2 regions of the Variovorax sp. P1_G12 genome follow, and region 1 is predicted to be linked to the other one. Evidence: riboswitches for the same ligand, from Rfam matches in the RefSeq annotation. Region 1 holds a riboswitch; the other holds the start of a gene.
The links. Region 1 has a riboswitch for manganese ahead of AC1D2O_RS18455 (TMEM165/GDT1 family protein). Riboswitches for the same ligand answer to the same signal wherever they lie in the genome.
Positions count from the first base shown of each region.

Region 2: it holds a riboswitch for manganese, as region 1 does, so the genes downstream of both, mntP (manganese efflux pump MntP) here and AC1D2O_RS18455 (TMEM165/GDT1 family protein) in region 1, are expected to answer to the same signal.

Region 1 is NZ_JBFUBW010000015.1:45,484-61,198, forward strand. Features, by position in the region: gene AC1D2O_RS18410 (YidB family protein) at 1-44, shown strand, start outside; gene AC1D2O_RS18415 (MFS transporter) at 160-1,338, shown strand; gene AC1D2O_RS18420 (lysophospholipase) at 1,335-2,162, opposite strand; gene AC1D2O_RS18425 (M20 family metallopeptidase) at 2,159-3,649, opposite strand; gene AC1D2O_RS18430 (DUF72 domain-containing protein) at 3,773-4,603, shown strand; gene AC1D2O_RS18435 (bactofilin family protein) at 4,839-5,369, opposite strand; gene AC1D2O_RS18440 (IMPACT family protein) at 5,528-6,115, opposite strand; gene metW (methionine biosynthesis protein MetW) at 6,235-6,819, opposite strand; gene metX (homoserine O-succinyltransferase MetX) at 6,881-8,044, opposite strand; gene AC1D2O_RS18455 (TMEM165/GDT1 family protein) at 8,161-8,727, opposite strand; yybP-ykoY riboswitch at 8,743-8,919, opposite strand; gene AC1D2O_RS18460 (RNA recognition motif domain-containing protein) at 9,166-9,699, shown strand; gene AC1D2O_RS18465 (SDR family oxidoreductase) at 9,892-10,674, opposite strand; gene lptC (LPS export ABC transporter periplasmic protein LptC) at 10,679-11,323, opposite strand; gene AC1D2O_RS18475 (KdsC family phosphatase) at 11,320-11,868, opposite strand; gene AC1D2O_RS18480 (KpsF/GutQ family sugar-phosphate isomerase) at 11,868-12,869, opposite strand; gene AC1D2O_RS18485 (cation:proton antiporter) at 12,959-14,944, shown strand; gene AC1D2O_RS18490 (zinc ribbon domain-containing protein) at 14,968-15,715, opposite strand, start outside.
Region 2 is NZ_JBFUBW010000031.1:72,623-88,337, reverse strand. Features, by position in the region: gene AC1D2O_RS29040 (hypothetical protein) at 1-152, opposite strand, end outside; gene AC1D2O_RS29035 (GDCCVxC domain-containing (seleno)protein) at 362-577, opposite strand; gene merP (mercury resistance system periplasmic binding protein MerP) at 579-863, opposite strand; gene AC1D2O_RS29025 (mercuric transporter MerT family protein) at 873-1,223, opposite strand; gene AC1D2O_RS29020 (MerR family transcriptional regulator) at 1,289-1,699, shown strand; yybP-ykoY riboswitch at 1,832-1,993, shown strand; gene mntP (manganese efflux pump MntP) at 2,014-2,586, shown strand; gene AC1D2O_RS29010 (SRPBCC family protein) at 2,917-3,564, opposite strand; gene AC1D2O_RS29005 (PepSY domain-containing protein) at 3,582-3,857, shown strand; gene AC1D2O_RS29000 (cytochrome b/b6 domain-containing protein) at 3,861-4,610, shown strand; gene AC1D2O_RS28995 (YkvA family protein) at 4,599-4,985, opposite strand; gene AC1D2O_RS28990 (hypothetical protein) at 5,032-5,370, opposite strand; gene AC1D2O_RS28985 (transcriptional repressor) at 5,481-6,539, opposite strand; gene AC1D2O_RS28980 (DoxX family protein) at 6,586-7,032, opposite strand; gene AC1D2O_RS28975 (HvfC/BufC family peptide modification chaperone) at 7,032-7,832, opposite strand; gene bufB (MNIO family bufferin maturase) at 7,816-8,688, opposite strand; gene AC1D2O_RS28965 (BufA1 family periplasmic bufferin-type metallophore) at 8,688-9,005, opposite strand; gene AC1D2O_RS28960 (sigma-70 family RNA polymerase sigma factor) at 9,140-9,802, shown strand; partial or broken gene AC1D2O_RS28955 (NrsF family protein) at 9,799-10,446, shown strand; gene AC1D2O_RS28950 (LysR family transcriptional regulator) at 10,813-11,706, opposite strand; gene AC1D2O_RS28945 (LysR family transcriptional regulator) at 11,713-12,615, opposite strand; gene AC1D2O_RS28940 (SDR family NAD(P)-dependent oxidoreductase) at 12,808-13,713, opposite strand; gene AC1D2O_RS28935 (thioesterase family protein) at 13,812-14,639, opposite strand; gene AC1D2O_RS28930 (class I adenylate-forming enzyme family protein) at 14,653-15,715, opposite strand, start outside.

The sequences.
Region 1 (15,715 bases):
AGCTGTTGTCATCGCTCAGCGGGCTGCTGCAGCAGAAGGGCTAGCAGGCGCGCCCTTGGCTTGCGGATTCGGGAAGCAGGGCGCTGCAGGGCGCCCTTTTTCATGCGTTCGTCGCGGGCGCGCCGTGATAGAACCGCCCCTCCATCCCCATTCCAACCCATGAATCGCAATCTCTGGCTGCTCGCCATCTGCCAAGGCCTGTTCCTGACGAACAACGTCACCTTCATGGCGATCAACGGTCTGGTCGGGTTGGCGCTGGCGCCGCGTGGCTGGATGGCGACCCTGCCGGTGATGGGCTACGTTGTCGGCGGTGCGCTGGCCACCGGGCTCGTGGCGCGCACGCAGCGGCGCTTCGGGCGCAGGCGCTCGTTCCAGATCGGCATCGCGGTGGCACTGGGCTCGGCGCTGCTGTGCGCGCAGGCGGCGCTCTGGCAGAACTTCTGGCTGCTTTGCTTCGCCACCGTGGTGGCCGGGTACTACAACGCCAATGCTGGCCTCTACCGTTTTGCCGCCGCCGAACTCACCGGACCCGACTGGCGCGAAAAGGCGGTCTCGCTGGTGATGGCCGGCGGCCTGATCGGTGCGGTCGCCGGACCGAACCTGGCCGCCGTCACGCGCGACTGGTTCGCGGTGCCCTTCGCGGGCGCCTACCTCGCGCTGGCCGCCGTCGCGCTGCTGTCGATGGCGGTCATGAACTTCATCGACTTCCCGGCACCACCACCCCGCAGCGCCACGGCCGCCGGGCGTTCCCTGGCCGAGATTGCGCGCCAGCCGGTGTTCATCGTCGCCGCCGTCTCGGGCGCGCTCGGCTTCGGCGTCATGAACCTGCTGATGGCCGCGACGCCGATCGCGATGCAGGTCTGCAGCCTGCCATTCAGCGACATTGCCTGGGTGCTCGAATGGCATGTGATCGGCATGTTCGCGCCCGGCTTCTTCACCGGCCACCTGATCCGCCGGGTCGGCGTGCTGCCGGTGATGGCGGTCGGGTTGGCGCTCAATGCGGGTTGCATCGCGGTGGCGCTGTCCGGCGTCGACCTGCACCAGTTCCTGATCGCGCTGTTCCTGCTCGGTGTCGGCTGGAACTTCCTCTTCACAGGCAGCACCACGCTCTCGCTCGCGGCCTACACGCCTGAAGAAAGGGATCGCGCGCAAGGGGCGCTCAACTTCTGCGTTTTCGCGACGCTGGCGCTGAGCTCCTTCGCATCCGGCGTGCTGGTCACGACGCAGGGCTGGCGGCTGCTGAACCTCGGCTCGCTGGTTCCCGTCGTGCTGACCGGCGTTGCATTGTTGTGGCTGGCGCGCCGGCAACGCCGGAGCGCCGCCGCCGCTGCGGCCTAGGGCGGAGGAAAGCGCGCGTCCAGCCAGCCTCGCAGGGCGTCGAACACGGGCTGCGCGTCGCGCTCGTTGAAGATCTCGTGGTACAGCGCCGGGAAACAGGTGCTGCTGACCATCGAGTCCGCGGCGGCTTCGGCGAAGGCGCGGCTGCCGGCGGGATTCACCAGGCGGTCGTCACCGGCATAGAGCAGCAGCGTGGGCACCCGCCATGCAGGCGCCTCGGCCAGGATGTTCGCACCCTCGTCGGCCAGGAAGCGCGCAAGGCGGGCACCGATGCGGTCATGACACAGCGGATCGGCGCGGTAGGCCTCGGCCACCGCCGGTTCGTGCGACAGAAAGTCGGCATCGAGCCCGTTGCCCACGCGCAGCCCGGGCGCCAGGCGCGACAGCGTGGCGAGGAGCAGCTTCTGCATCGGGCTGAGGCCGGCATCGAGCGCCGGCGAGGACAGCACCAGGGCGTCGACCACGCGCGCCCCGCGCGCGACGGCGCTGGCCGCCACCAGGCCGCCGAGGCTGTGACCCAGCAGTACCAGCGGCAATCCGGGAAAGTCGCACCGCGTGTCGTCGATCACCAGCGCCAGGTCCTCGACCAGGTGGCGCGAGGTCGGCAAGGCGCCGCGCCCGCCGCTGGACGCCCCGTGTCCCCGATGGTCCGCGGCACGCACCGCGAAGCCCCAGTCGTTGAGCCGCGCGGCCACGGCGCGGTAACGTCCCGCATGTTCGCCGAGGCCATGGACAAGCAGGATGACGGCCCTGGCCGCACCGGCCCCGAGCGGCCAGTCGTGCAGCACCAGCGTCTCGCCGTCGGGCGTGCGCAGGGTCTTCAAGCGGCGGCGCGGGCTGCCGGCAGCGCGGCGATCACCTCAGCCACCGCGGCCGTCAGCTTCTTCGCATAGGGCACGTGCAGGAACTCGTTCGGGCCATGCGCGTTGCTCTTCGGGCCCAGCACGCCGCAGACCATCATCTGCGCCTTCGGAAAGCCCCGGCTCAGCATGCTCATGAGCGGAATGGTGCCGCCTTGGCCGATGTAGCCGCAATCGGCGCCGAAATGGGCCTGCGAGGCGGCGTTGAGGGCGCGTTCGAACCAGGAGGCGGTGTCGGGCGCGTTCCATCCGGTGGCGCCGCCGCCGCCGTCGAAGGTGACCTTGGCCTGATAGGGCGCGTTGTCCTCCAGCAGCTGCTTGAGCTGCTGCACCGCCTGATCGGCATCGACCAGCGGAGGCAGGCGCAGCGAGAGCTTGAAGGCGGTGTAGGGACGCAGCACGTTGCCGGCGTCTTTCAAGGCCGGAAAGCCTTCGGCACCGGTCACCGACAGCGTCGGCTTCCAGGTGCGGTTGAGCAGCGCCTCCACCGGGTCGGTGGTGGTCGGCAGCGCGAAGGTGGTCGAGCCCCCGCAGTCGTAGTGGGCCCAGGGAAAGCGCTTGTAAAGCTCCTCGCCGAGGATCGCGGCGGTGGCACGTGCCTGGGCCAGCCGCTCGGCCGGTACTTCGCAATGGAAGCTCTCGGGAAGCAGGCGACCGGTCTTGCTGTCTTCCAGGCGGTCGAGCACCTGCCGCATGATGCGGAAACTCGACGGCACCAGGCCGGAGGCGTCGCCCGAGTGGATGCCTTCGGTCAGGATCTCGACCTTCAGGGTGCCGCTGGCCATGCCGCGCAGCGAGGTGGTGAGCCAGAGCTGGTCGTAGTTGCCGGCGCCCGAGTCGAGGCAGATGACGAGCGACACCTCGCCCAGGCGCGGCCGCAGCGCGTCGACGTAGGGCAGCAGGTCGTAGGAGCCCGATTCCTCGCAGGTCTCGATCAGGCCGACGATGCGCGGATGGGCCGCGTCCTGGGCCTTGAGCGCCTGCAGCGCCGCGATGCTGGCGTACACCGCGTAGCCGTCGTCGGCCCCGCCGCGCCCGTAGAGCAGGCCGTTCTCGTACTTCGGCGTCCACGGGCCCAGGTCGCTGCGCCAGCCGGTGAATTCCGGCTGCTTGTCGAGATGGCCGTACATCAGCACGGTTTCGGTCATGTCGGTGCCTGTTGCCGGCACTTCGAAGAACAGCACCGGCGTGCGACCTTCGAGACGCACGATCTCGAGCTTCAGGCCCTCGACCTTCTGGGCCTCGACCCAGGCGGCCGCATTGCGCAGCACGGTTTCGAGGTAGCCGTTCTGCGACCAGTCCTTGTCGAAGCCCGGCGACTTGGCAGGAATGGCGATGTAGTCGGTGAGCTGCTTGACGATGTCGTGGTCCCATTGGGACGAAACGTCGGCCAGCGCGCGGCCGGCATCGAGCAGACCAGCAGGCATTTCGCGGTGGAGGGGGGCGTTCATTGAGATCTCCGCGGGGGTGGGGACAACGATGTTAGTGCGTCTTGGGGCGACGTGCCCGGATTGGCGCCGGGTTGCGGGATGCGATAAAAAGGCGGGCTTCGCCACCGCGACCCGAGGAAGCCCATGACTGCACGCACTGACAAGGACTCCAGTTCCGCGACGCCGCGCATCCGTGTCGGCATCGGCGGCTGGACCTATGAGCCCTGGCGTGACAATTTCTATCCGGCCAAGCTCCCCCATGCGCAGGAACTCGGCTATGCGAGCCGGCAGCTCACGGCGATCGAGGTCAACGGCACCTACTACAGCACCATGAAGCCGGCCAGCTTCAAGAAGTGGCACGACGAGACGCCGGAGAGCTTCGTGTTCTCCCTGAAGGCCTCGCGCTTCGCCACCAACCGGAAGCTGCTCGCGAGCGCCGGCGAATCGATCGCGCGCTTCGTCGACAGCGGCATTGAAGAGCTCGGCAGCAAGCTCGGCCCGATCGTGTGGCAGTTCATGCCGACCAAGGCCTTCGATCCGGAGGACATGGCCGCTTTCCTGGAGCTGCTGCCGGAGAAAGCGGGAGGCCGCGCACTGCGTCACGTGCTGGACGTACGCCACGAGAGCTTCAAGACACCGGAGTACCTCGCGCTCGCACGCAAACATCGGGTGGCCACGGTGTTCACCGATTCCGACAAGTACCCGTCGTTCGCCGACCAGAGCGCCGACTTCGCCTACGCGCGGCTCATGAACAGCGACGCGACGCTCGAGAGCGGCTATGCGCCGAAGGCGCTCGATGCGTGGGCGGAGAACGCCCGCCTCTGGGCGGAGGGCAAGACGCCGGCCTCGCTGCCTCTCGTCGAGGCAAGTCCATCGAAGACAGGCGGCCCGCGCGATGTCTTTATCTTCTTCATCAACGGCGCGAAGGAAAGGGCACCCGCGGCTGCCCGTGCCCTGATCGAACGGCTGGGCTGAGCCGACGCGCCGCCCTCAATCCTAATGAAAAAAGCCCGTCCAGGACGGGCTTTCGTTGGTGAAACACCGCGGAACCGGCTTCGCCGGGCCGCAGGTGTTGCCCCCGGCAGGGGGCTGAGGAGCCGCGGCTCCAAGCCTGCCTGCGCAGGCTTGGACGGCCCCGAAGAGCCGCTGCCTCTGGCAGCGACTCGAGGCGGGCTACACGAAGTGAGCCCAACCTGGGGGCGAGCAACAATCAAGCTGCGGCTTGCAGCGTCGGCTTGGCCGGGCTGCCGGAAGCGGAGGTGCCGAAGCTGATCTCGCCCGACAGCTGGCCGCCTTCCTCGACGATGATCTTGCCGTAGCGGATCTTGCCGGTGACCTTGCCGGTCGAATGGATCACGAGCTTCTCGCGCACGGTCAGGTTGCCGTCGAACAGGCCGCGGATTTCGGCGATGTCGATCTCGGCCGAGCCCTTGAAGGCGCCCTGCTCGGCGATCTGCATGACGCGCGAATCCATCGTCGCTTCCACCAGGCCTTCGACCACCAGCGTGTCGCAGTCCGTGATCTCGACGCCCTTCAGCTTGATGTTGGGACCGACGGTGAGCTTGCTGCCGCCTTCCTTGGCGACGCTGGCCGCCGCGTTGGCGGCCTGGGTCGTGAGACTCGACGGATTGACGGGAGTGCCCGACAGATTGGTGCTCGAACCCATCAACGGCGCGGGACGGGAGGTGAGATTTTCAGCTTCGCGATCGCGCTTGCCGAAGAAGGGGGACTGTGTGGCCAATGGGGAACTCCTCAAAACGTCTATCGTAAGAACCCCATTTCGCCCCAGGGCACTTCATTGCGCAAGAGGCGTAACTGAATAAATCTGGCGGGGGCGCCATTTGCGAACTTTCGCTCTCTCTTTGCAGATCCGGCTGCCATTGTGCCGGGGCGCGGGGCTCAATCTTGCAGCCAGGCGACGCGCCCTTGGGCCGCATCGCCGACCCTGGCGACGAACGCGTCCGCCGCCGGCTCGGGCAGGCTGAAGTCGAAATGGACCATGGTCTCGTGGCGTACCCCGTCGAGCGTGGCACCGACCGCCGCGATCTCGCGCCGCAGCAGGCCCTCGAGCGCATAGGGCACCTCGCAGTGCAGCGAGCGCTGGCGCACCAGGGGCACGAGCGGGGCATCGATCAGCGTCTGGGCGATGCTGTCGGTGTAGGCGCGCACCAGCCCGCCGGCGCCGAGCTTGACGCCGCCGAAATAGCGAACCACCGTCGCCAGCACCCCTTCGAGATCGTGATGCCGGAGCACTTCGAGCATCGGTCGCCCGGCGGTGCCGCCCGGCTCGCCGTCGTCGTTGGCTGCTGACTGTCCGCCCGCCATCAGGGCCCAGCAGACATGCGCCGCCGCGGGGTGCTCGCGCCGCAGCGAATCGACCACCGCCTGCGCAGCGGCGCGGTCGGCCACCGGCTGGACGCAGCCGATGAAGCGGCTCTTCTTGATGATCAGCTCGCTGTGGCGCACAGCGTCGAGAGTGAATGGCATGGCTTCGAAATATGCCCCAGTCCAGGAACACCGCGGAACCGGCTTCGCCGGGCCGCTGGTGTTGCCCCCGGTAGGGGGTGGGCGGGCTACACGAAGTGAGCCCAACCTGGGGGGGAGCCCTACCCTCTCTCGAACTTGAAGACGGCGGTGCTGGCGCGCGCATTGGGCAGCCAGCGCACCTCCTGCCCGTCCTGCAAGCCGAAGGCATCGAGCACGCGCAAGCGGTTCTTGCGTGCCAGCACCTGGAAATCCTTGAAGGTGCCGACGCGGATGTTGGGCGTGTCGTACCACTGGTAGGGCAGCCGGCGCGTCACCGGCATGCGACCGCGCGCGATGCTGATGCGGTTCGGCCAGTGCGCGAAGTTGGGGAAGGCGACGATGCCGATGCGTCCCACGCGCGCGGTCTCGCGCAGCATCACTTCGGCATTGCGCAGATGTTGGAGCGTGTCGATCTGCAGCACCACGTCGAAGGAGGCGTCGTCGAACATCGCGAGCCCTTCGTCGAGGTTGAGCTGGATCACGTCGACGCCGCGCCGCACGCATTGCAGCACGTTGCCGTCGGCGATCTCGACGCCGTAGCCGCTGCAGCCGCGCTCACGCTGCAGCAGGTCGAGCAGCGCGCCGTCACCGCAGCCGAGGTCGAGCACGCGTGCACCTTCGGGAACGAGGCGGGCGATCAGTTTCTGGGTTTCGGTATCGCTCATAGGTCAACCTCCGTGCTGCGCACTGCGGTGCGAGCTCGCTTGGAGCGGTCCGGCGCGGCGCTCATGGGGCTGCGACTCCATTCGGTGCGCTCGCGATGCGATCGAAGTAGGAACGCACCACGCTCATGTAGCGCACGTCGTCGAGCAGGAACGCGTCATGCCCATGGGGGGCGTCGATCTCCGCGTAGCTCACGTTGCGGCGGTTGTCGAGCAGGGCCTTCACGATCTCGCGGCTGCGCGCCGGCGAGAAGCGCCAGTCGGTGCTGAAGCTCACCAACAGGAACTTGGCGCTGGCCTGGGCAAGTGCCGCGCGCAGGTCGCCGCCGAAGGCGCGCGCCGGATCGAAGTAGTCGAGCGCACGGGTGATCAGCAGGTAGGTGTTGGCGTCGAAGTACTCGCTGAACTTGTCGCCGTTGTAGCGCAGATAGCTCTCGATCTGGAACTCCACCTCCTGCGTCGAATAGAGGAACTCGGTGTTCGCGGCGCTGCCCTCGACCGCGCTGCGTAGGGCGCGGCCGAACTTCTCGTTCATCACGTCGTCGCTCTGGTAGGTGATATGGCCGATCATGCGGGCGATGCGCAGGCCGCGCCGCGGAATCACGCCATGCTCGTAGAAGTGGCCGCCATTGAAGTCGGGATCGGTCACGATCGCGCGGCGCGCGACTTCGTTGAACGCGATGTTCTGCGCCGTGAGGCTCGGCGCGCTGGCGACCACCACCGCGTGCTGCACCCGTTCGGGGTACTGGAGCGTCCACGACAGCGCCTGCATGCCGCCGAGGCTGCCGCCCATCACCGCCGCCAGCCGGCCGATGCCGAGCGCATCGAGCAGCGAGGCCTGGGCAGTGACCCAGTCCTCCACCGTCATCACCGGGAAGTCGGCGCCGTAGGCGCGGCCGGTTGCGGGGTTGTCGTGCATCGGTCCGGTGGAGCCGAAGCAGGAGCCCAGGTTGTTGATGCCGATGACGAAGAAGCGGTCGGTGTCGACCGGCTTGCCCGGCCCGATCATGTTGTCCCACCAGCCTTCGGATTTCGGCTGGCCCGCATAGACGCCGGCGACGTGGTGGGACGCATTGAGCGCATGGCAGACCAGCACTGCGTTGCTGCGATCGGCGTTGAGTTGGCCGTAGGTTTCGTAGGCCAGCGTGTAGTGGCTGATCGATGCACCGCTTCGCAAGGCCAGCGGGCCGGCGAACTGCATCGATTGCGGAGTGACGACGAACGACATGATGAAAAAGACCCGGCCTCGCCAAAAACGAGCCGGGTCCGGCATCCGTCTTTAGCTGCATTTGTTAAGCGCCCGCAAGCTGGAGCAAATCGGCGCGTGGCGGAAGTATATGCCGCTCAACTCCAGCCGATCAACGCGACGACACCGAGGACCAGGAAGATGGCGGCGGAGATACCGTGGACGAACTTGATCGGCACGCGCTTGACGATCCGCTCGCCGAGCCAGACGACCGGCGCATTGGCCAGCATCATGCCCAGCGTGGTGCCCATCACCACCCATGCATAGGCGTCCACGTAGCGGGCCGCGAGCATCACGGTGGCGATCTGCGTCTTGTCTCCCATTTCGGCGAGGAAGAAGGCGAGCACCGTGGTGCCGAAAACGCCGAACTGCGATGACTTGGGCACGTCGRCTTCGTCGATCTTGTCGGGAATCAGCATCCACAGCGCCATCGCGATGAAGGAGCCGCCGAGGATCCAACGAAGGACGTCGGCGCCGAGGAAATGGGTGACCCAGTTGCCCACCGCGCCGGCGAGCGCATGGTTCAGCACGGTGGCAGTGAAGATGCCCAGCACGATCGGCCAGGGCTTGCGAAATCGCGCCGCCAGGATGAGGGCGAGCAACTGGGTCTTGTCGCCCATCTCGGCGAGCGCGACCACACCGGTCGCAACGAAAAAAGCTTCCATGAGAAAAAGGGACTCCGACGGCCGAAAGACGCAATTGACCGTGCAACGCCTTCGGCCGAATCCCGAAGTCGCACGGTCAAAGGTCTCGCCAGGCTGCACGCTGCTTGCGCCATGTCCTGCACGGGGCAGGACAAGTCTGTTGACGCAAACCCTTCTCGCGATGGAAGGCGGCTACTCCCCAATGACCCGCAGATTGTAGCGTGTCCGCGAGCATCTATGTATGCAAGCACTCACACCAACGCCGGTCATGGGGTGCGGGGATGAGTGCAAATTCCTACTTGCATTCGACTCATTTCACCCATAATGCACAAGCCTTCCTTCAAAATTCAGGGGGCAAAACGGTGATCGGTCAGTTTCGCGCAACTCGGCGGATGTTCCGTCGGATTGCTGCTCTCGGGACTCCATCGCTTTTCTTGATGTGTTTATAGGAGTCCCTTGATGGGCAACAAACTGTACGTCGGCAACCTGCCTTACTCGGTACGCGACGGTGATCTCGAGCAGGCCTTCGGGCAATTCGGTGCCGTGACGAGCGCCAAAGTCATGATGGAACGCGATACCGGCCGTTCCAAGGGCTTCGGTTTCGTCGAGATGGGCAGCGATGCAGAAGCACAGGCAGCCATCAACGGCATGAACGGCCAACCGCTCGGTGGCCGCAGCGTGGTCGTCAACGAAGCGCGCCCGATGGAAGCCCGTCCGCCCCGCAGCGGCGGGGGCGGCTACGGCGGTGGCGGCGGCGGTTATGGCGGCGGTGGCGGCGGCTACGGTGGTGGTGGCGGCGGTTATGGCGGCGGTGGCGGTGGCCGCAGCGGCGGTGGCGGCGGCTATGGCGGCGGTGGTGGCGGCCGCAGTGGTGGTGGTGGCGGCGATGGCGGCTTCCGCAGTCCCTACGGCGCCGGTCCCCGTGGTGGTGGTGGTGGCGGTGGTGGTCGCGGCGGCTACGGCGGCGGCGGTGGCGGCAACAGCGGCTATTGATCGCGGCGAACGCGACACCCAGCAAGAAGGCTCCCGAGGGAGCCTTTTTTCATGGATGCAACGGATCTGTGGGCCCGGCCGGCGCAGCCAGGCCCGCTGGTGAAACACCGCGGAACCGGCTTCGCCGGGCCGCCGGTGTTGCCCCCGGCAGGGGGTGGGCGGCTACACGCAGTGAGCCAACCTGGGGGCGAGCTATCCCTCCCGGCGCTTGCGGCCGCGGCCCTGGACCACGCGATCGAACAAGGGATTTGGCAGCATCCGCATGAGCTTGGCGACCACGCCCATCTGCCAGGGGATCACGCGGTAGCTGGTGCCGGCCTCGATCGCACGGAAGGCACGGTCGGCGAACGCCTCCGGCGGCAGCAGGAAGGGCATGCCGTAGCGGTTTCCCTGCGTCAGCGGCGTGTCGACATAGCCGGGACACAGCGTGACCACCTTGACGCCGCTGGCGCGCATCTCGCCGCGCAGGCTTTCGCAATAGGCCACCACGCCCGCCTTGCTGGCACAGTAGGCGCCGTGCCCGGGCAACCCGCGGATGGCCGCCACGCTGGCAATGCCCACGAGGCGACCGCTGCCTCGCGCCGCCATGGCGGCGACGAAGGGGTGGAAGGTTCCGGCCAGGCCAAGGTTGTTGGTCGCGAAAGTCCGGGCCATCACATCGAGATCGCCGCGTTCGGCGGTGTCCATGCCGATGCTGATGCCGGCGTTGGCGATCACCACGTCGGGCACACCCTGCTGCGCGATGCAGGCGGTGCCGGCCGCCACGATGCTGTCGACATTCGCCACGTCCGCGCCATAGATCCTGAAACGGGCAGCGTCCAATCCACGTGCTGTCGCCCAGGCCTCGAGTTCCGAGGTGCGCCGCGCCACCAGGGCCAGGCGGTATCCGTCCCGATAGAAGCGCGCCGCCAGCGCCTGGCCGATGCCGCTGGAGGCTCCGGTGACGAACAGCAGGGGATGGGCTGACGCGTCCATGGCGTCAGCGCTTCGGCCCTGGCTGTGCGGCCTGTGCCGGAATCAGGAGACCGCGCACGCGACCGTGCAGATTGGCGACGCCGGTGAGGCTGTCGTAATCCATCGAATCGGCCGTGAAATGGTCCGTTCCGCGCATCAAGGTGACGGGCTGGTTCGACTTGACCCGCTCGGTGTCCAGGAAGGCGTGCAGGAACTCACCGCGAAACTCGAGCCGGGGCAGCAGCGTTCCGTCTTGCGACTTGGCCGCGTCGCGGATGATGATCGCATTGCCGAAGAGCTGGATCTCGCTCCCGTCGCCGTTCGACACGCCGCGATCGGCCGAGCCGTGCGTGACCAGCCCCTCGAGCGAAATGGAGCGCCAGCGCACCTGATCCACCTCGAGGGTGTCGGTGTCCGGGTAGTGCCGCCCCTCTTTGCCGAACACCTCGCTGCGCAGGTCGCCGTTGGGGAGGAAGTTCTTCACCGAGAAGCCGCGCATGAAATAGTCGGGTTCGTGCGTCGGCGCCTCCTTGGGCACGGGCGCGAGGAATTCCGGCGCATTGCGCACCAGCCAGTAGGTACCCAGCGCGAGCACCGCGGCCAGGATGATCGGCAGGTAGATCGTCAGGCGGTCGAAGGCATCGCGCAGAACGCTCCAGGTCGACTTCATTCGGTGAAGCCCCGCGCCTGGTCCAGCAGCCGCCGGTAGTGACCGCCAGCAGTCAGGAGCAGGTCGCAGAATTCGCGCGCCGCGCCTTCGCCGCCGCGCGCCGCGGTCACGTGGCGCGCAATGGCGCGCACCTCGGCATGGGCGTTGGCCGGCGCGGCCGGGAAAGCGACGCGCGAGAGCACCGGCAGGTCGGGCCAGTCGTCGCCGATCGCGGCGGCCTGGGACCAGTCGAAGCCGAGTTGCGCCAGCATGGCCTCGGCGGCCGGCAGCTTGTCCTCGGTGCCGTAGCGCACGTGATCGATGCCCAGCGCCTGCAGGCGCACGCGCAGCGGCTTCGAGTCCCGGCCCGTGATCACGGCCGGTGTGATGCCGGCCGTGCGCAGCAACTTGAGGCCGTAGCCGTCCAGGATGCTGAAGCGCTTGAGCGTTTCGCCATGCTCTGTGAAGTAGACGCCGCCATCGGTCAGCACGCCGTCGATGTCGAAGAAGGCGATGCGGATGTCCTGGGCGGCGAGCAGGGTCTCGGGCTTGAAGTCGATGCCCATCAGATGACTTTCGCGCGCATCAGATCGTTGATGCTGAGCGCGCCGATGAGGACACCTGCGGCGTCGACCACCAGCACGCTCGTGATGCGATGCTGCTCCATCAGATCGGCCGCTTCGGCGGCCAGCGCATCGGCGCGCAGCGTACGAGGACCGGCGTGCATCACGTCGGCCGCCGTGAGGGCGCGCAGGTCGGCGCCGGTCTCGACCTTGCGGCGCAGGTCGCCGTCCGTGAAGATGCCGATCGCGCGGCCGTCGGGTCCGACCACCGCGGTCGCACCAAGCCCCTTGGAACTCATTTCACGCATGATTTCGCTCAGGCTGGCTTCAGGACCGACGCGCGGCACCTCCTCGTCCGAACGCATGACATCGCTGACGTGGGTCAGGAGCTTGCGGCCCAGGGCACCGCCGGGGTGCGAGCGGGCGAAGTCCTCGGTGCCGAAGCCGCGCGCATCGAGCAGCGCCACCGCCAGCGCATCGCCCAGCGCCATCTGCGCGGTGGTGCTCGCGGTCGGCGCCAGGTTGAGCGGGCAGGCTTCCTTCTCGACGCCGCTGTCCAGCACGATGTCGGCATGGCGCGCCAGCGTCGAGTCGCGCCGGCCGGTCATCGCGATCAGGGGTACGCCCTGGCGCTTGACCACCGGCAGGATGGTGGTGAGTTCCTCCACTTCGCCGCTGTTGGAGATGGCCAGCACCAGGTCGACCGCCTTGATCATGCCGAGGTCGCCATGGCTGGCCTCGGCCGGGTGCACGAACATCGCCGGCGTGCCGGTCGAAGCGAGCGTGGCCGCGATCTTGCGGCCGACATGGCCGCTCTTGCCCATGCCCATGACGACCACGCGGCCGCGCACCTCGAGGATCTTCTGCACCGCCGCAGGAAAGGACGGCCCGAGTCGGTCCTTGAGGCCGAGCACCGCCGCCGCTTCGATGTCGAAGGTCGTCCGGGCGCGCGCCAGCAGCGCTTCGGGGTCGGTCACGGGGATCACGGGAGGGCGGGAGCTCATCGGCGGATTTTATCGGCCGGGCATGCCATGGCGGCCGCGAGGACGAATTCGCCCCGGATGCAGGCAAGCGTGTTGCTAGCATGCAGGCCATGTCCTCGCTCGATCTCACGCTGATGTATTTGCTCGCTGCGGTGATCGGCGTGGTGATCTGCCGCTCGCTCAGGCTGCCGCCGATGCTCGGCTATCTGTCGGCCGGCGTCCTGATCGGTCCGCACGCGCTGGCGCTGGCCCAGAACTCGGAAGGCATCCGGCACCTGGGCGAGTTCGGCGTCGTCTTCCTGATGTTCGTGATCGGCCTGGAGTTCAGCCTGCCCAAGCTGCGCGCGATGCGTCTGCATGTCTTCGGCCTCGGGTTGCTGCAGGTGATGCTGACCATCGCGGTCGCCACCGGCGGTGCGTTGCTGATTTCCTCCTGGCTGCCGGCCGCATGGCGGCTGGACTGGCAGGCCGCGCTGGTGTTCTCGGGCGCGCTCACGATGAGCAGCACGGCGATCGTGGTCAAGCTGATGGCCGAGCGCCTCGAAATCGACAGCGAGCACGGCAAGCGCGTGATGGGCGTGCTGCTGTTCCAGGATCTCGCGGTGGTGCCGCTGCTGGTGCTGATCCCCGCGTTGGGCGCACCGCCGGAAGCGCTGCTGAAGGCGCTTGGCCTGGCACTGCTGAAGGCCGGCTTCCTGATCGCCGTGCTGATGTATGGCGGCCCGCGCGTGATGCGCTGGTGGCTCACGCTGGTGGCGCGCCGGCGCAGCGAGGAGCTCTTCATGCTCAACCTGCTGCTGATCACACTGGGCCTGGCCTGGCTGACCGAGCTCGCCGGCCTGAGCCTGGCGCTGGGCGCCTTCGTGGCCGGCATGCTGGTGTCGGAAACCGAATTCAAGCACCAGGTCGAAACCGACATCCGGCCCTTTCACGACGTGCTGCTGGGCCTTTTCTTCATCACCATCGGGATGTCGCTCGACTGGCACGTGGTGGTCGAGCGCTGGGCGCTGGTCGCAGCGTTGCTGCTGCTGCCGCTGGCCTTCAAGCTGGCGCTGGTGACGGCGCTGGCGCGCGGGCTCGGCGCCACCGCCGGCGTGTCGCTGCGCACCGGCCTCTACCTGGCGCAGGCCGGTGAGTTCGGCTTCGTGCTGCTGGCGCTGGCCCAGGGCCAGGACCTGCTGCCGGCCTGGCTGGCGAACCCGGTGCTGGCCTCGATGGTGCTGTCGATGCTGTCGACGCCCTTCATCATCATGTACAGCAACAGCATCGTGCGCAAACTGGTTGCCAGCGACTGGCTGCAGCAGTCGCTGCAGATGACCACGATCGCTCGCAAGACCATCAACACGGCGCGCCATGTGATCATCTGCGGCTACGGGCGCTGCGGCCAGAACCTGGCGCGAGTGCTGGAGCGCGAAGGCATTCCGTATCTGGCGCTGGACCTGGACCCGGACCGCGTGCGCCAGGCGGCGGCGGCCGGCGATTCGGTGGTGTTCGGCGATGCCTCGCGCATGCAGGCGCTGATGGCGGCCGGCCTGGCGCGGGCCAGCGCGCTGGTCGTGACCTACCAGGACGTGCCGGGTGCGCTCAAGGTGCTGGCCAATGCCCGCGCCCATGCACCGCAGGTGCCGGTGATCGTGCGCACGCAGGATGATCGCGATCTCGAGAAGCTGCAGGCGGCGGGCGCCACCGAGGTGGTGCCGGAGGCGATCGAGGGCTCGCTGATGCTCGCGAGCCATGCGCTGGCGCTGGTCGGGGTGCCGATGCGGCGCGTGATCCGCGTGGTTCAGGATCAGCGCGACGCCCGCTACAACCTGCTGCGCGGCTACTTCCACGGCGCCGACGACGACACCGCGGACGAGGTCGACCACGAGCGGCTCAACAGCTTCACGTTGACGACCGGCGCCCGCGCCATCGGCCAGCCGCTCGCGCGGCTGGCGCTGGCGGGGTTGGGGGTGCGGGTCGCGAGCCTGCGGCGGCGCGACGGCAAGGCCGCCGATGCCGACGACGATACGGTGCTGGCCGACGGCGACACCCTGGTGCTGTCAGGCAAGCCTGGCGCGCTGGCGGTAGCGATCGACAAGCTGCAAAAGGGCTGAAGTCGACCGGCTCGGCCGGGCTCTCAGTTCAGCAGCGTCGGATTGCGTCTTTCTTCCTCGATCCGCTGCTGCCGCCGCACCGCTTCGCACTGGGCGTCCGACTTGAGTTCCGGCTTGGCGCACTGTGCGGCCAGGCATTGGGCGCGCGCAAAGAAATTCAGGCCCGCGCATTGCGACTGCGGGCTGGGTGGCGTCGCCAGCGGCGGCGGCGCCGGTTCTTCGGGCGCCGCCGCCGGCAGCGCGGCGACGGGCGCGGGTGCCGGTGCCGGCTTGCGAGTCTTCGGCGCCAGAGGCGGCACCGGCTTCTTCGGGGCGGCCGGCGGCGTCATGGCTGGTTCGGGCTGGGCGCTGGTCGTGGGCACGGATGCGGGCATGGGCGCCGCGGGGGCGGGGGCGGGTGCCGGGGTTGACGTCGGGGTCGGGGTCGGGACCGATGGTTCGTCCTGCGGCGGCGTCGCGAGGGGCACCGGGGGCTCCGCAAGTACAGGCGCCGACGGCGTCGGAGGGGGAGCCGCCAGGGCCGGCACAGGCGGTATCGCAGGGCCTGGCGGCTCGGAGAAGAACCAGGCGGCGATCGCGACCGGCCCGGCAACGATCAGCAGGCCGATCACCGCTGAGCGCCACGGGTTCGGGCGCTCGGCGTCGGTGCTTCGGATCGAGCTTTTTGGCTTGGCCGGCTCGACGCGACGCAGGGATGCCGCTGCAGGTGCCGGAACCGATCGGCGCGGGTCTGGCGCTGGTGGCGGCGGCAGGTTCGAGTGCATCGGCATG
Region 2 (15,715 bases), on a different contig from region 1:
TCGTCTACGTACAGCTTCCTGCTGCGGTCGATGCGAGCGCTGCGCAGGTCACCAGCGGTCGGAAGGGCGCGATCGGCAATGGCGTGAAGGTCGACGTGGGAGGCGACGTCTCCGGTGGCGTGCTCAGGGCGCGCAAACTCAAGATTCGGCATGTGCCAGGCACTGGCGGACCTGCGTCCTTCGATCTGATCGGCAATGTCGGCCCATTCAACTCGCGTTCGGACTTCCGCGTGAAGGGACAACCTGTCGATTCAGGTCTCCGCGAAGGGTCTGCTTCAGAGAAAACCGAAAGGTGTGGATTCCAAGCTCGCCCAGCCGCGCCGGCAACAGTCGGCAGGATCGCACGTTCAGCTAATCGCGCTCAACTCGAGCAACAGGAGGGCTTGGCCTGAACCGGCGGACACTTGTTCGTCCCATACGAGCAGAAGACGCAGCAGTCGCCTGCCTTCGGGCGCAGCAGCGTCTTGCAGCCCTCGCACTCATAGAACCACTGACAAGCATCGAGGGGCATCGCTTCCTCCTTCGCGTGACCGCATTGCGGGCACGTGATGGTCGACTGCAGTGCGAGATCGCTCATTTCACCGAACCTGCTTCACCGATGAAGGGAACCCGGCCTCGGCTGTGGCCTTCGTCAAGGCCTCCGGCGTGGTCTTCGCGGGGTCGAAGGCGACGACCGCACGCTTGGTCTTGAAATCGACCTTGGCTGCTTCAACGCCCGGCACGTTCTCAAGCGCCTTGCGGACCGTGATAGGGCAGACAGCGCAGTCCATGTGGGAGACATCCAGCGTTGCGGTGCGAGCGCCGGCAGCCAGCGCCCCGGACGACGTTACCGCTGTGACCAACAAGAGAGCAAACAATTTCATGAGCTCACCTCAATAGAAAACCGGCGCGTAGAGCGGAAAAGCCATCAGTGCAGCGGCAACAAGCGCGACGATCCAGAAAACGACACGCTGCCGTCGACGCACGGCGGAACCGGCGCATGCCTCGCCGGGAGCGCACGCCTCGGGCTCGCGGTAAAGCCTGTGGAAGGCATAGCCAAAGAAGCCAATCGCGGCTGCCATGAAGAATGGCTGATAGGCCTCCAGGGCCACCAGGCGAGAGCCCCATGCACCGCCGACACCGAGCACCACCAGCAGCAACGGACCGGCGCAGCACGCTGATGCTCCGATGGCCGCGGCGGCGCCGGCCAACAGTGAGCCGGGGGTGGTCCATGGGCTTGACACGAAAGCTCCTTTTGCTTGATTGATGTTAGTCTAGGTCCGTACCTGAGTACGGAGTCAAGCCCACTATGGAACAGATGACTATCGGGCAGCTGGCAGCTGCTGCGGGCGTCAACGTCGAAACCGTTCGGTACTATCAGCGCCGGAGTCTGCTGGCTGCACCGGAGCGCCCAAGCGGCAGGATCGGGCGGTACTCGCAGACGGCGCTGACGCGTCTTCGGTTCATCAAACGCTCACAGTCGCTGGGCTTCTCGCTCGACGACGTTCGAGCTCTTCTGTCGCTCGATGAGGGGCAAGCGTGCTCCACCGCACGTCGCATCGGTGAGCACAAGCTGGCAGACGTACGACAGCGCATCCAGGCCTTGCAGGTACTCGCTTCGGCACTCGAGGACTTGGTCAGTCAATGCTCGACGTCCAAGCGCAAAGTCAGCTGCCCGCTGATCGAAGCGCTGATGCGTTCAGAAGAGATCGGTAGCTAAGCCAGGCTCCCGCCCCGGTTGGCGACCGCCGATCTGGACCTTTCCTTCTGCGCAAGCAGGGCGCGCAGTTGGGGAAAGGTCGGCATCGGAGAGAGCAGACGGTCAGCTTCGGTCCCTATACTTAGGGTTCCCTTGGGGAGTAGCCGGCTTTCGTTTCTGGAAGCGCCTGCGTCAACACACTCGGCGTCTCGCATGCCGTGGCGCCGGCAACCGTTCTTCGGTTGGCGAGACCATCGGCATGTCCCCGCGACGCAGGTCGGGCAGCGGAGGCGTGCCCTTGCGCTCTCGCCCGACCGTAGAAGAACGACCCTCACATGAATCTCGCTTCCACCGCGTTGCTGGCCCTCGCCATGTCGACCGATGCCTTTGCCGCCGCCGTCGGCAAGGGCACCGCCCTGCAGAAACCCCGCTGGTCCGAGGCCTTGCGAACCGGCGCCATCTTCGGCGTCATCGAGGCCATCACGCCGCTGGTCGGCTGGGCGCTCGGCTATGCCGCGTCCGGATACGTCAAGGACTGGGACCACTGGATCGCCTTCACCTTGCTGAGCGTGCTGGGCATTCGCATGCTCGTGGCGGCGCTCCAGGCGCCCGACGAGGCCGAGGCCGAGAAGCCGACCCGCCACGGATTCTGGCTCCTGGCCATCACCGGCTTCGCGACCAGCATCGATGCCATGGCCGTGGGTGTCGGCCTGGCCTTCCTGGACGTGAACATCCTCCCGGTGGCCGCCGCCATCGGCTTTGCGACCTTCGCCATGGTCACCGTCGGCGTGATGGTCGGGCGGCTGCTTGGCAACCTCGCTGGCCGTTGGGCGGAAGCCATTGGTGGCGTGCTGCTCATCGGCATTGGGTCTTTCATCCTCTACGAACACCTCACGGCGATCGCATGAAGACGCCTGTGACGTCGCGCGGTTCGTCATCCTGATCGATCTCCCGGACGAAACCAGCGTGGTGCCGATTGCAGGTCTCTAGACAACGACAGACTGCTGATCCAGGCGGATGCCTTCACGCCCGGTGCGCCGAACTCGCCGCCGCCGGCGGTGCCGAACGCGAACAACCTCAACCTGATCTCCAACATCGAGGGGTTCGGACTGAAGGTCGATCGCATCCTGCCGCTGCACGGCCGCGTGGTCCCGGTATCGGAGCTCTACGCCGCCGTCGGCAAGCCCTTGCCGGCCCGCCGACCCGGAGGCCGGCGGACGGCTCGACGCCCTCGCTCGCTATGGCGCCCGCGGCGCCCCGCGTGCCGCCAGGTCGCGTCGGACGATCTCGCGCACCAACGCCGTGAATTGCTTCGACAGCAGGTTGCGCACAACAAGAGCGCCGATGACCGGCGGCACGGCGAACCCTGGCACCAGACGCCCGGAATATGTGAGGCGTACCCCTCCCGACGGCAGGTTCTCCAATGCGTAGCTGCCCTCCATCTCCTTCAGGTTGCCGCCCACAGCGTGCGCCACGATGCGCCGCTGCGGCGACTCGTGCACCTCCAGTGTCACCTGCACGGACTGCTGGAAGATCAGGAAGCCGATCTGGCCGGTCTGCTCAACCAGGAGCTTGTTGCCTTCGCGCTGGATCACGCGTGAACTGTGGATGTCCGGAATGAATTCGGCGAGGTGGTCGTAGTCCGAAATCGTGCCCCACACCGTCCCAGCGTCAGCCTGCAGTTCGGCCGACGCGGCGACGGTGATGAGATCACCCTTGCCGGTCGTCTCGACGAGCACCTCCTGTGCCCCCACAGGCCCATGCAACGTCAGCAGCGCGCCCGCCGCCAGCAACAAGGCGATGCCTCTGCACCATGCAAAGAGACGCGCGTTCGTCATTGCCGGTCGGCGATGACGAACCAATGCTAAGCTTTTGGAATCGTTCACTGAGCCAGGAAAAATCGATGAAGAAAATTACCTTCGCCGTCGTTCTCAGCCTCTCCGCTTTCGCATCGGCGCCTGCCTTCGCCAAGGCGAACTGCAAGGTCTATCCGAAATCCGAATGGATGTCGGAAACCGATGCCAAGGCCAGCATCGAGGCACAGGGTTACACGATCTCCAAGTTCAAGGTCGACGGCAACTGCTATGAGATCTACGGCAGAAACAAGGCCGGCAAGAAGGTCGAGATCTACTATGACGCCAAGACACTCGAGCCGGTGAAGAGCGAGATCGAAAAGTAGTCTATGCCGACTTCGGGCAACGCGGATCCAACGCGAAGCAGTGCCCTGGTCTGGGACGTCGCCGTCCGCCTTCATCATTGGATGCTGGCCGCACTGGTCATCTTCTGCTCGATTCAGGACGACGGCGGTCAAGTACATCGCGCCGCAGGCTACGCAGCGGCCGGCGTGGTAGTCACGCGCCTGCTGTGGGCGGTGCTTGCCAAGGGGCATGGCAGTCTCGCCGCCCTCAAGCCCTCCGCGACCGCGACGCTCGCCTATGTTCGCGCCCGCGCGCCGCGTTGCATCGGCCACGACCCCCTCGGGCTGTGGATGGTGTGGCTGCTTTGGTCGCTCGTATTGCTTCTTGGGCTCACTGGGTGGATGAGCCGCCTCGACACCTTCTGGGGCGACGAGCGCTTGCAAGACATACATGCATGGCTCGCCGATGCGTTGCTGGCCGCTGTGGCCCTGCATCTTCTCGGCGTCGGCGTGATGAGTTGGCGGTGGCGCGAGAACCTGTCGGCGTCAATGATGACCGGACGCAAACGGGGCTTCGAGGGCAGCAGCGATCGGGCAACAAGAAGCCGGTCGGTGGAGCAGGAGTTCGTAAGCCACGCGAAAAATGTGGCAACTGAACGAAGGGCGAACGCCGACGACATCGTTGGCTTCACCGACACGTTGCCGAAGCGCGAGTCGTCATGGCCAGTTCGAAAAAACGAGGGGTATCAATGCGCCGATGACGAAGCAAGCGCGAGGGGCATCCTACGTCAGTAGCCACCAACCGAGAGCGATTCCTGCAGCTACCCACAGGGCCACGATGACTGCGGCTCCGACCCGGCTCTCGGGCCTCGAGCCTGCGGCGCGGATCCACTCGTCCGCCTGAACCCGACACTCGTCCAGCACGGGAAGAGGGATCATTCGGACCGCGACCCAGATCAGCGCGGGCAACAAGATCACGTCGTCGACGTACCCCAAGACCGGGATGAAGTCCGGAATCAGGTCAATCGGACTGAGCGCATAGCCAACGACGAACAGGCCAAGCGCCTTTGCGTACCAAGGCGTGCCTGGGTGCTTACCCGCGAGCCACAGCGTAATACCGTCACGTTTCACGCCTTTTGCCCAGCGTCGCAACTGGTGAACAACTGACATCGAAGCCACTCCTCTTCGGCTGGCCATCAGAGGTCTGATGGCGGTCTCAGTCGTCTCGATCTTCCCAATCCCGGCGGTGGTGGTGGCGATGGCCGTACCTGTAGTCCGGTCCGTAGTAGACCGGCGCCGGCGGCCCGTAGTAGTAGACCGGCGGTGGTGGTCGGTAGTACACGCGGGGCGGCGGTTGGTAGTAGACCGGCGGCGGGGCCGAATAGACAGGCGCGGGTTCGTAGTACACGGGAGGGTTGACTACAGCGACGCCCGGGACGCCGACGCCTATGGACCAGTTCACGTCGGCGCTGGCCGATGCAGTAGCGAAGAGGGCACCGGCTGCCACTGCGCCGAAGGCAGCCCATTTGACAAACGCAGAAGACTTGAGGGTCATGGTGAATCATCCGGGGCGAGCGAAACCGCCCATTCACCACTCAACGCTCGACCTCCGAAGTGCGCGCACCTTTTACGGCGAATACGGTTGCTAAACGTATCGGCTACGGCTCATTGGGGCCGGTGCTCACAGGAGGGCTTGGCGCAGGCGCCAAAGAGCGTCAGCGATTGATCCTTGATGCGATAGCCGCGCTCGGCCGCAATAGCCGCATGCCGGCGCTCGAGAGCATCGTCGTGAAATTCCTCAATGCGTCCACAGTCGAGGCAAAGGAGATGGGCATGACGATGTCCGTCGTCGAGTTCGTAGACGGCTTTTCCGGACTTGAAGTTGCTGCGTTTGATCAACCCGGGATGCTCGAACTGGGACAGCACGCGATAGATCGTGCTCATCCCGATGTCGCGATGCGTCTCGAGCAGCGATCGGTAGATGTCTTCGGCAGAGAGATGCTGGCCGGCATTTGCGAACCCGAGGAGGCCGGTGACGCACAGGGACGCTGTCAGCAGTCCGGCCAGACTGATGAGCACGCGCCCCCACCAGCCCAGCACACGGCCCGTATGGAGCGGGTATTGCCAGATGAGGAAGCGATCGGCGCCCGTTCCACTGTCATAGCCGCTGATGCTCTTGAGTTCGCCGGTCTGGTCGTCGATGAACAACTGCTCGTAGCGCAAGCGCAGCAGGCGTTCCCGCATGCCGTCCTCCTTGAAGGCCACACGGTCGACGCCGAGATGGGGAACATGGCTCGCGTACCAGGGCAGGAACGACCGAGCGGACGGCGGAAGATGGACCCGGGCGCGCTCCACAGCGGCCTGCAGTGCAAGGGCCGGTGCCGGCGCAGGAGAAGCCCGGCGCGGCAACGCCTGCAAGGGGTTCGGCGTGATCGGTGCAAACAGGCGAACGACAGGCCGGAACACTTCGTTGCCCAGGCTGAAGTAGACCCCCGAGACGGCCAACGTCACGGCCACCGGCAGGCTCCACAGCGCAACGGACCGATGCAGGTCGAAGTTCGTCCGAATCCATGATGCTCCGCGCTTGATCTGCCATGCCGGCTTCCAGCGCCGCCAGAAGCTCGGCGACGGCGCGCCTGCAGCCCCGCCACTGCGTGCCGGCCGGATCAGCCGGCGCGGCAAGCTGAGGTACGTGCTTTGCAGGCTCCACGACACTGTGACCACGGCATCGTGACTAGGACAATCTCAAGAACTGAGACTGTGCTTTCACTCAGAGGCTGTCGGCGCTGGCGGCGAGTGTCCATTTTCGCCACAGCAGGTGGTCGAGCGATAAGGCTCCGGCCCCTCGGCACAGGAGAACGAGCAGCATTGCGGCCCACTGGATGTGCGTCGGCCAAGCCTGGGGATAGACGAAGATCTCGATGACCGCGGTCATGCCCAGCAGCACGCCGGCGGCGGGTCGGGTCAACAGGCCCAACATGAGCAGCACCGGTGCGCTCAACTCGATGCTCACCGCAATGTAGGCCGCCGCTTCCGGCGGCAGCAACGGCAAGCGATATTCGTCCGTGAACAATGCCATCGCGGTGGCCCAGTTCGCGAGCTTGGTCATTCCGGAGTTCCAGAACACGGTCGCCACCGCGAGCCGCAACGGGACCGCGAGGACGGTGTAGGGCGTCGCCTCGAGCAGGTGGCGCAGCCGTGCGAGAAGAGGGGTCATCAGGTGTCTCCGGTCCGGCGCGGCACGTCCGCTGCACTGGCGAGCCGGAATGCGACAAGGCGCCCGGCGCCCAAGTGCTGCGCAAGGAGCGCGGGCGCATCGGCGCCTACCCCGGACTCGAGCGCGGTCCCGAGCGGCCTACCGTCGAACAGCGCAACTGCGAAACGCCACGCGCCCTCGTCGAGGCGCTCGACCTCCACCTTGCCCGCCAGGCGCTGCACCAGCAGGCACACGGGCCCGCTGCCCGGATCGATCGCGGCCAGGGCGTCGCCGTCGTGCTGCAGCACCGCGCGCCAGATGCTGTCGACCGGAAACTCCGAGCGCAACGCCGATACCGAACGGTGAGCCACGAAGCACACCCGGTCGTGATCGGCGGGCGCGACTGTTGCCAGTCGCTCCACCGTGAGGGGATCGTCGTCGGGCGCATGCAGCGCGCGGTTCACCGCCCATTCGAGGCGAGCCACGTCGGCCAGGTAGGCGAGTGTCGCTGCGGGCGCGAAGTCCCGCAGGAAGTCGGGGAACTCTGCACCGTAGGCGTTCAGATCGGCGCAGCGCGGGGCCCGGTCGCGCGCAAAGATCTGCGCCGCGCCTTCGAAGAAATCGGCACCGACCAGGCGATGCGCGGCCGGATACGACAGCCGCAGCGCGTTGGCAAGCGTTGCGACGATGGTGTTGCGGTAGACGCCCAGCCGCTGCGCGGGCGCCAGTCCCGCGCCGACGATCAGGTCCGCCGCCTGGCCAGCCTCGTCCTGCATCAGGCCGCGGCACATCGCACACTGGACATCAAACAGCGACGGCATGCTGCGCCTCTTCGATCAACGCTGCTGCATGGGCCGCCTCATCCAGCAGCACGTCCAATGGCGGTATGTTTGTGTCCCACTCGACCAGGGTCGGCACCGGGCCGAAGAGTGCCAACGCCTGCGTATACAAGGTCCAGACCTCCGGTGCGACGCGCGAGCCATGGTCGTCGATGCGCAGGGCCTGCCCGCCTTCGATCTGCTTGAGCGCGTGGCCGGCAAGATGGATCTCGCCGATGGCGTCCGCGGGCAGAGCGGCCAGGTAGGTCGAGGCGTCCCAGCCGTGGTTGCACGCGCTAACGTAGATGTTGTTGACGTCGCACAGGATGCCGCAGCCGGTGCGCCGTGCGACGGTGGCAAGAAAGTCCCACTCGGCGATCGTCGAGTGCTTGAAGCGCAGGTAGGTGGATGGGTTCTCGATCAGGATCTGGCGCTGCAAAAAGGCCTGGGTCTGGTCGACATGGCGGCAAACGAGGTCCAGCGCCTCGTCTGTCATCGGCAGCGGCAACAGGTCGGCCAGGTAGTTGCCCCCGACAACGCTCCACGACAGGTGTTCGGATACGAGACCGGGCTCGATCCGGTGCACGACATCCCGAATGCGTTCGAGGTGTGTGGCGTCCAGCCCCTCTGCGCTCCCCAGGGACAGACCCACACCGTGCAGGGAAACAGGATAGTCGCGCCGGATTGCCGCGAGTGTGCGGATGGAGGAGCCGCCGCCCATGTAGTTCTCGGTATGCGCCTCCAGCCATGCGACTGCGGGCCGTGTATCGAGCACCGCCTCGTGGTGTTGGAAGCGCAGCCCGATCCCCGCGGCGACCGGCACCGCGCTGCGTGCGTCACCCACTGCGGCCACGGCAATCAACTCGCCTTCATGCTTCCGCCCTGGATCTTGCTGCAGTCACCGGCCGGCAGCAGCACGAAGGACTTGGGGTCACGCGCCTGCGTGGACTGACCGGCACAGGAGTGCGCGCCCTCGGCGCAGTCGTTCTTGGCGATGGCGTTGATGCCGTAGCACTTCTCCAGCTTGTTGCTTTGCATGCGCGCCATGTTGTCCTTGACGACTTGCGGCATCTTGCTCATGTCCGTGCCTTGCGCCTGCGCCGACATCCCTGATGCGGCCAACACAAGTCCGAGTGCGGTAGACAGAACGGAACCTGCGAACAATTGACGACTCATGGTTCGACCTTTCGCGTAGCGGTCTCCCATTGAGACCGACAATCAATAGTTCGCCACAGCGCGGTGAAAGGTTACGCACCGCGCAAGAAAAATAGTTGCGTCGGCGTGCCGCGTTGCGAGCTATCGTGCGCTGTGTGAAGAGCAACCTCGATCGAATTCACGCATTGAAAATCGTCGGCCGCGCCGCATCGTCGACCGAGGCGACCGATGTCCAGGGAGAACGCGCGCCCGAGGGGTCCGTCCCGGGGCGCGAGTTCGACTGGGCCATTCTGATGGCGCGTGCCCAAGTGGGTGAACAAGAGGCCTATCGACGCCTGCTCGACGAGATCACGCCGTACCTGCGTTCACTGGCAGCAAAAGCGCACCGCGATCGCAGCGACATCGAGGACACGGTGCAAGATGTCCTGCTCACCGTGCATTCCATTCGCCATACCTACGATCCGAGCCGCCCCTTCGGCCCCTGGCTGGTGGCGATCGCGCACCGGCGCATCGTCGATCGGCTCCGTCGCCAAGGCCGCGCGGCACAGCACGAGACGTCGCTGGCACCAGAACACGAAACCTTGGCGGCCGCCGAAGCGAACTACTTTGGAGAGGGTGTGGACTTTGCGGCAGTGCACGACGCGGTCGAGCGCTTGCCGCCAGGGCAACGCGACGCCATCAAGTTGATGAAATTGCAGGAGATGTCGCTGCGCGAGGCCGCCACGGTCAGCGGAATGTCGGTTGCTGCCTTGAAGGTGGCAACTTACCGCCGCATCAAGAACCTGCGCAAGCTGTTCAATGGGCCTGCCGGATCATGATCAAGACGAACGATCTCATTGACGCAATGGTGGCTGATGCGCGGCCGGTGCGCCGCCTTCGGCCGCCTGTGCTACGGGCGGCGCTGTGGCTGCTGCTTCCGGCGCTGATCTTCGGGTTGTTGGCCGTGGGCCACGGTGTACGCCCCGACTTGGCTGAGCGACTGAAGCAGGTTGATTTCATCGTCGGGACGGCCGCCTCCCTGCTGACCGGTGTGCTGGCGGCCGTCGCCTCGTTCATGCTGAATCTGCCTGACCGGACGCGTGGCTGAGCGCTGCTGCCGGTGCCTGCGCTGATCGTGTGGATGAGCACCCTCGGGTACGGTTGCCTGGTGAATTGGGTCAGCGTCGGCCCCGATGGCGTCCAGCTCGGCGAGACGGCACGATGCTTCGCCACGGTGCTGATGACCAGCCTGCCGCTGTCACTGGCCATGTTCGCCATGCTGCGCCACGGGGCGCTGCTGTCGGTCAGCACGGTCTCGCTGACAGGGGGCCTCGCCGTGGCCGCGATCTGTGCGACGGCGATGTCGATTTTCCACAGCCTGGACGCGACCATGATGATCCTGATCTGGAATCTGGGCACGGCAGCACTCATCGTCGCTCTGGGCCGCTTGCTCGCTCCCCAGCTGGCCGCCGCTGGTCGTTGAGCCGGTGTCAAGAAGTCGCTGGCTCGGGGTCATTTATGACGAGGGTGGCGAGCTTCGCTTGATGCTGGAGGGCGCTGAGAAGAAGCTGCAGCGGGCGGAGATCGGGCCCAACCCGGCTGTTCGATTCACTCGAATGCGGGCGTTCGTCTGCAAGCGCATCTTGGCAACTTCAACCGGCGAGTGGGAAAAGCGCAGCAACTGCAGGAATGACCGCCTCGAGCGGCAGTCGCAGTGATTGCCGAGGTTCTTGATGTCACTGGCGATCCACAACCCGCAACTGCCGCTCCCCACACTTCGCACGGACGGGCGGACTGCTGCCTTCCCCGGGGGCAGCGAACCCCACGAAGTGGGGAGCGTGGGAGCCAGTCAGGCCGGGTCCGGGGTTCGAAGGTGCTCCAGCACCGAGCGCGCCGCGGCGGTCAGGTCCTGCTCGCGCCGCACGCACAGCAGGTGCCGGCGCACCGCCCAGGGGGCATCGAGCCGCAGGCAGCGCAGCCGCAGGATCTGCAGCTGGGGCAGGATCGCCGCGAAGGGCAGCACGCCGATGCCGACGCCTTGCTCGACCATGCGGCACACCATGTCGAAGCTGCCGACCTGCATGCGGACCTTGAGCGGCACCTGCGCCTCGAGCGCGGCGCTCAGCAGCACGCGGTGCAGCGCCGTGCCTTCGCGCACCACGATATGGTCGTGGCGCAGCACCTCGTCCACGCCGATGCGCCGGCGCCGGGCCAGCGGATGGTCGCGCGCCACCACCACGGCCAGTTCGTCGCTGCGGTAGGGCAGGCATTCGAGGCCCTCGGCCGGCGTGTGGCCCTCGATCACTCCGATGTCGGCCAGGCCGCCCAGCACGGCCTTGACCACCTCGGTGCTGGCGCGTTCCTGCAGGTCGATCTTGAGCACCGGGTGCAGCCGCAGGAAGGAGCCGATCTGGGCCGGCAGGAACTGGGCGATGGCCGACGCGTTGGCCGTGATGCTGACCACGCTCGCCACGCCGTTCTGGAAATCGTCGAGTTCGGCACCGAGCCGGTCCATGGCCGACAGCACGGCGCGCGCATGCAGCAGCAGTCCGTGGCCCGCCGAGGTGAGCGTGACGCCGCGCGCGTGGCGCACCAGCAGCGGCAGCCGGGCCCGCGACTCGAGGTCGGAAATCCGCTTGCTGGCGGCCGCCAGCGCGATGTGACAGCGCTTGGCGCCCTCGCTGATGCTGCCGTGGTCGGCCACGGCCACGAACAGGCGCAGCGATTTCGGGTCGGCGGACATGCAGTGTCAGGGCGCTTCGGGTGGCTGCGCGAGGTAGTCGAAGAGTTCACGCGCGGAGGCCGGCAGCTGCTCGCGGCTGCGGGCGACGATCTTGAGCTCGCGCTCGGCCCAGGCATCCGTGAGCGGCACGGTCGTGATGCGCAGCGCGCGCGATAGGCGGCGCGCCGACGAGGCCGGCAGCACGCCGACGCCGACCCCGGCCTCGATCATGAGACAGATGGCCTCGAAGCTGCCGACCTGGATCCGCGGGCTGTAGCCGCGGCCGGCGAGCTCGGCCTTGCGCAGCAGGAAGCGGTGGATCGCGCTGGCGTGGTGCAGGCCCACGTGCTGCTCCTCGAGCGTGTCGACGAAGGCCATCGCGGACGTCTCGGCGAAGCGATGCGCCGTCGGCACCACCAGCACCAGCTGGTTGCGGCCGAAGGGCCGGGCGTCGAAGTCGCCGGTGTGAACGTCGCCGGCCAGGATGCCGATGTCGGCGCCGCCGTCGGCCACCGAACGCACGATCTCTTCGCTCAGGTATTCGCGCAGGTCGACCTGCACCGCCGGATGCTGCGTGAGGAAGCCGGCCAGCTTCTCGGGCAGGTATTCGGTGATCGAGGTGGTGTTGGCGAACACCCGCACATGGCCCTTGATGCCCTTGCCGAAGTCCTGCATGTCGATGCGCAGGTGCTCCATCTGCTGCATCACGCGCTTGGCGTGGTAGAGCAGGGCCTCGCCGGCCGCGGTCATGTTCACGCCCTGCGCGGTGCGGTGCAGCAGCTTGCCGCCGATGGCTTCCTCCATCTGCTTGATGCGGGTGGAGGCGGCCGCGAGCGAGATGCAGGCCTTGTCGGCGCCGCGCGTCAGGCTGCGCGCCTCCGCCACATAGGCGAAGAGCTTGAGGTCGAACAGGTCGAAATGAAGATTCACGCGCGGATTGTCCCGCTAAAACCAACCCGCATCAGGCCGGCAGGCGGCCTGCGGCCCCCTCGGGGGGCAGCGACACACGAAGTGAGGGAGCGTGGGGGCTCGTCAGATCAGGCCGGCGCCGGGCCGCCCCAAGGCGGCCTGCGGCCCCCTCGGGGGGCAGCGACACACGAAGTGAGGGAGCGTGGGGGCTCGTCAGACCGGGTCCCAGCTGAAGACGTCGGCCGAGCGGTCGAGCGGGTAGAAGCTGGCGCGCATCGCCGGCATGGCGTGCTCGGCGATGGTCTGCGGCGTCCAGCCTTCGGAGCGGTGGATCGAGCGCACCGGGCGCGGCTGGCTGATCAGCGAGATCTCGTTGTTGCGCACCGAGAAGATCTGGCCGTTGACCTCGTGCGCCGCATCGCTGGCGAGGTAGACCGCCAGCGGCGCGATCTTCGAAGGCGTCATCTGCTGGATCTTGGCGACGCGCACCCGCTGCTCTTCCGTGTCGGTCGGGATGGCGCCGATCATGCGGCTCCAGGCAAACGGCGCGATGCAGTTGGAGCGCACGTTGAACTTGAGCATGTCGAGCGCGATCGACTTCGACAGCGCCGTGATGCCGAGCTTGGCGGCCGCATAGTTGGCCTGGCCGAAGTTGCCGATCAGCCCCGAGGTCGAGGTCATGTGCACCATCGCGCCCGAGGCCTGTTCCTTGAAGAAGACCGCGGCGGCACGGCTGACGTAGTAGCTGCCGTAGAGGTGAACCTTGATCACCGCGTCCCATTCGTCGACCGACATCTTGTGGAAGAAGCGGTCGCGCAGGATGCCGGCGTTGTTGACCACGGCGTCAATGCGGCCGAAGTTGTCGACCGCGCACTGGACCATGCGCGCCGCACCGGCGGCATCGGCCACGCTGTCGGCGTTGGGCACGGCCCCGCCGCCCAGGGCATGGATTTCGTCGACCACCTGCTGGGCCGGCCCGGCGCTGTGGCCGGCGCCGTCGAGCGCGGCACCGATGTCGTTGACCACCACGCGCGCGCCGTGGGCCGCCATGGCAAGCGCGATGTCGCGGCCGATGCCGCCCCCCGCGCCGGTGACCAGAACCACTTTGCCTTCGACCATGGAATCTCTCCTCGAGCTGCCTGCGGAAATCGCCGACAGAGGATGCCACGGGCGTCGCCGCCCGTGTTCCAGCATTGCGAAGGGGGGCTTCGGGAGACCTACGCGGCGTCGCGATCGCGCAAGACCAGCGTCTGGACGGCGACGCCGATCGGGCCCTGCTCGTCGTAGAGCCGCGACAGCGTGGTGCCGGCACCGCTGCCATGCGCCTGTGTTTCCGCGGCGAGGCCGATCCAATCGCCCACCGGCTGGCGATGCAGGTGCAGGCTCAGGTCGGCATTGGAAAACATGTAGCGTTCGACCGGCAGCAACCAGCTGACCCCGTTGCCGAAGTCGGACGCGGCGGCGGCGCGCATCGCCGGCGAGTTCGGCACGCCGGCCACCAGCGGCACCGCGAGCCGGAACCAGGCCGCGCCCGGGCCCGGCTGCGAGATATCGCCCTGGGCGACGAGCGTGTCCATGGCGGCGCCGTGGAACGAGACGCCGACGGGCAGGCCCGGGATGCGCAGCGGCTCGCTGCAGTCGCCGGGCAGCGGCAGCAGGCGTGGCGGCGACAGCCCCGGCAGGCCGTCGGGCAGCGCCAGCGCCTGGCTGCGCAGCATCAGCGCATGGGCGCGCGCCACCAGCGTCTCGCCGGCCAGCAGATCGATCGTCAGGCGGGTGGTCGAGCGCGCGGGCTGTGCGGTGCAGCGCGTGGTCAGCGGCGCCACCGGCACCGGCTTGACCAGTTCGACGCTCAGGCGCGCGAGCTGCCAGCCGGGTTCGGCCATGGCGCTTTCGGCCACATGCGCCATCAGGGCACTGGGCGCGCCGCCGTGCTGGGCCCGGGGATCCCACGGCCCGCGCGACAGTTCGCTGGGCAGCCAGACATCGCCCTCGCGCGCGAAGACAGCGGCGGGGCGGGCGGAGGCGATCGAGGTAGGGGTCATGGTGACTGCGTTTTTACCGCAGTTGGTGCTTGAGCAGCTTTCCGGTGGCCGTGCGCGGCAGCGCGTCGCGGAATTCGTAGGCGCGCGGGATCTTGTAGCGCGCCAGCTGCGGCTCGAGGTACCTGCGCAGCGCTTCGCCGTCGACCGCCCGACCGGCGCGTGCCACCACGACCGCCGTCACCGTCTCGCCCCATTCCGGATGCGGCCGGCCGATGACGGCCACGTCCTGCAGGTCGGGATGCATCGCGAGCACGTCCTCGACCTCCTTCGAGTACACGTTCTCGCCGCCGGTGACGATCATGTCGCGCAGCCGGTCGACGATGAAGAGGTAGCCGTCCTCGTCGATCCGCGCCAGGTCGCCGGTGCGGTACCAGCCCTGCGGGTCGAAGGCGGCCGCGGAGGCCTCCGGGTTGTCGAGGTAGCCCTTCATCATCGCGGGCGAACGCAGGTGGATCTCGCCGACTTCGCCGGCCGTGCAGCGCTGTCCGTCGGCGCGCCGCACCTCGACTGCGACGCCCGGCACGCCCGCGCGGCCGATCGAGCCCGCCTTGGCGATCGCCTCCTCGGGATAGAGCACCGTGCCCAGCGGACCCGATTCGGTCATGCCGTAGACCTGCACGAAGCGGTCGCTGCCGTAGCTGTCGGCCAGCTTGCGCGCCATGTCGGCGCCCAGCGGTCCGCCGCCGTAGGCCCACATGCGCATCGCGCCGAAGTCGTAGGCCTTGACGTCCGGCACCACCGAGAGCGGGGCCAGGAAGGCGATCGGCGCGCCGAAGGTGAAGCTGATGCGCTCCTGCGCCAGCGCATCGAGGAAGGCCTTGGGCGCGTACTCGCGCAGGAACACCGCGCTGCCGCCCATCAGCAGCGTGCCGAGCAGCCAGTTGTTGAGCGGCGACGAATGCCACGCCGGCATCGCGATCAGGGTGCGCTCGTGGCGCGTGAGCGAAGTGCTGGCCGCGGCGCACAGCGCCGCGAGGAACACGTTGGCGTGCGTGTGCAGGCAGCCCTTGGGCTTGCCCGTGGTGCCGGAGGTGTAGAGGATCTCGGCCAGCGCATCGCCGGGCGGCGGCGCGGCG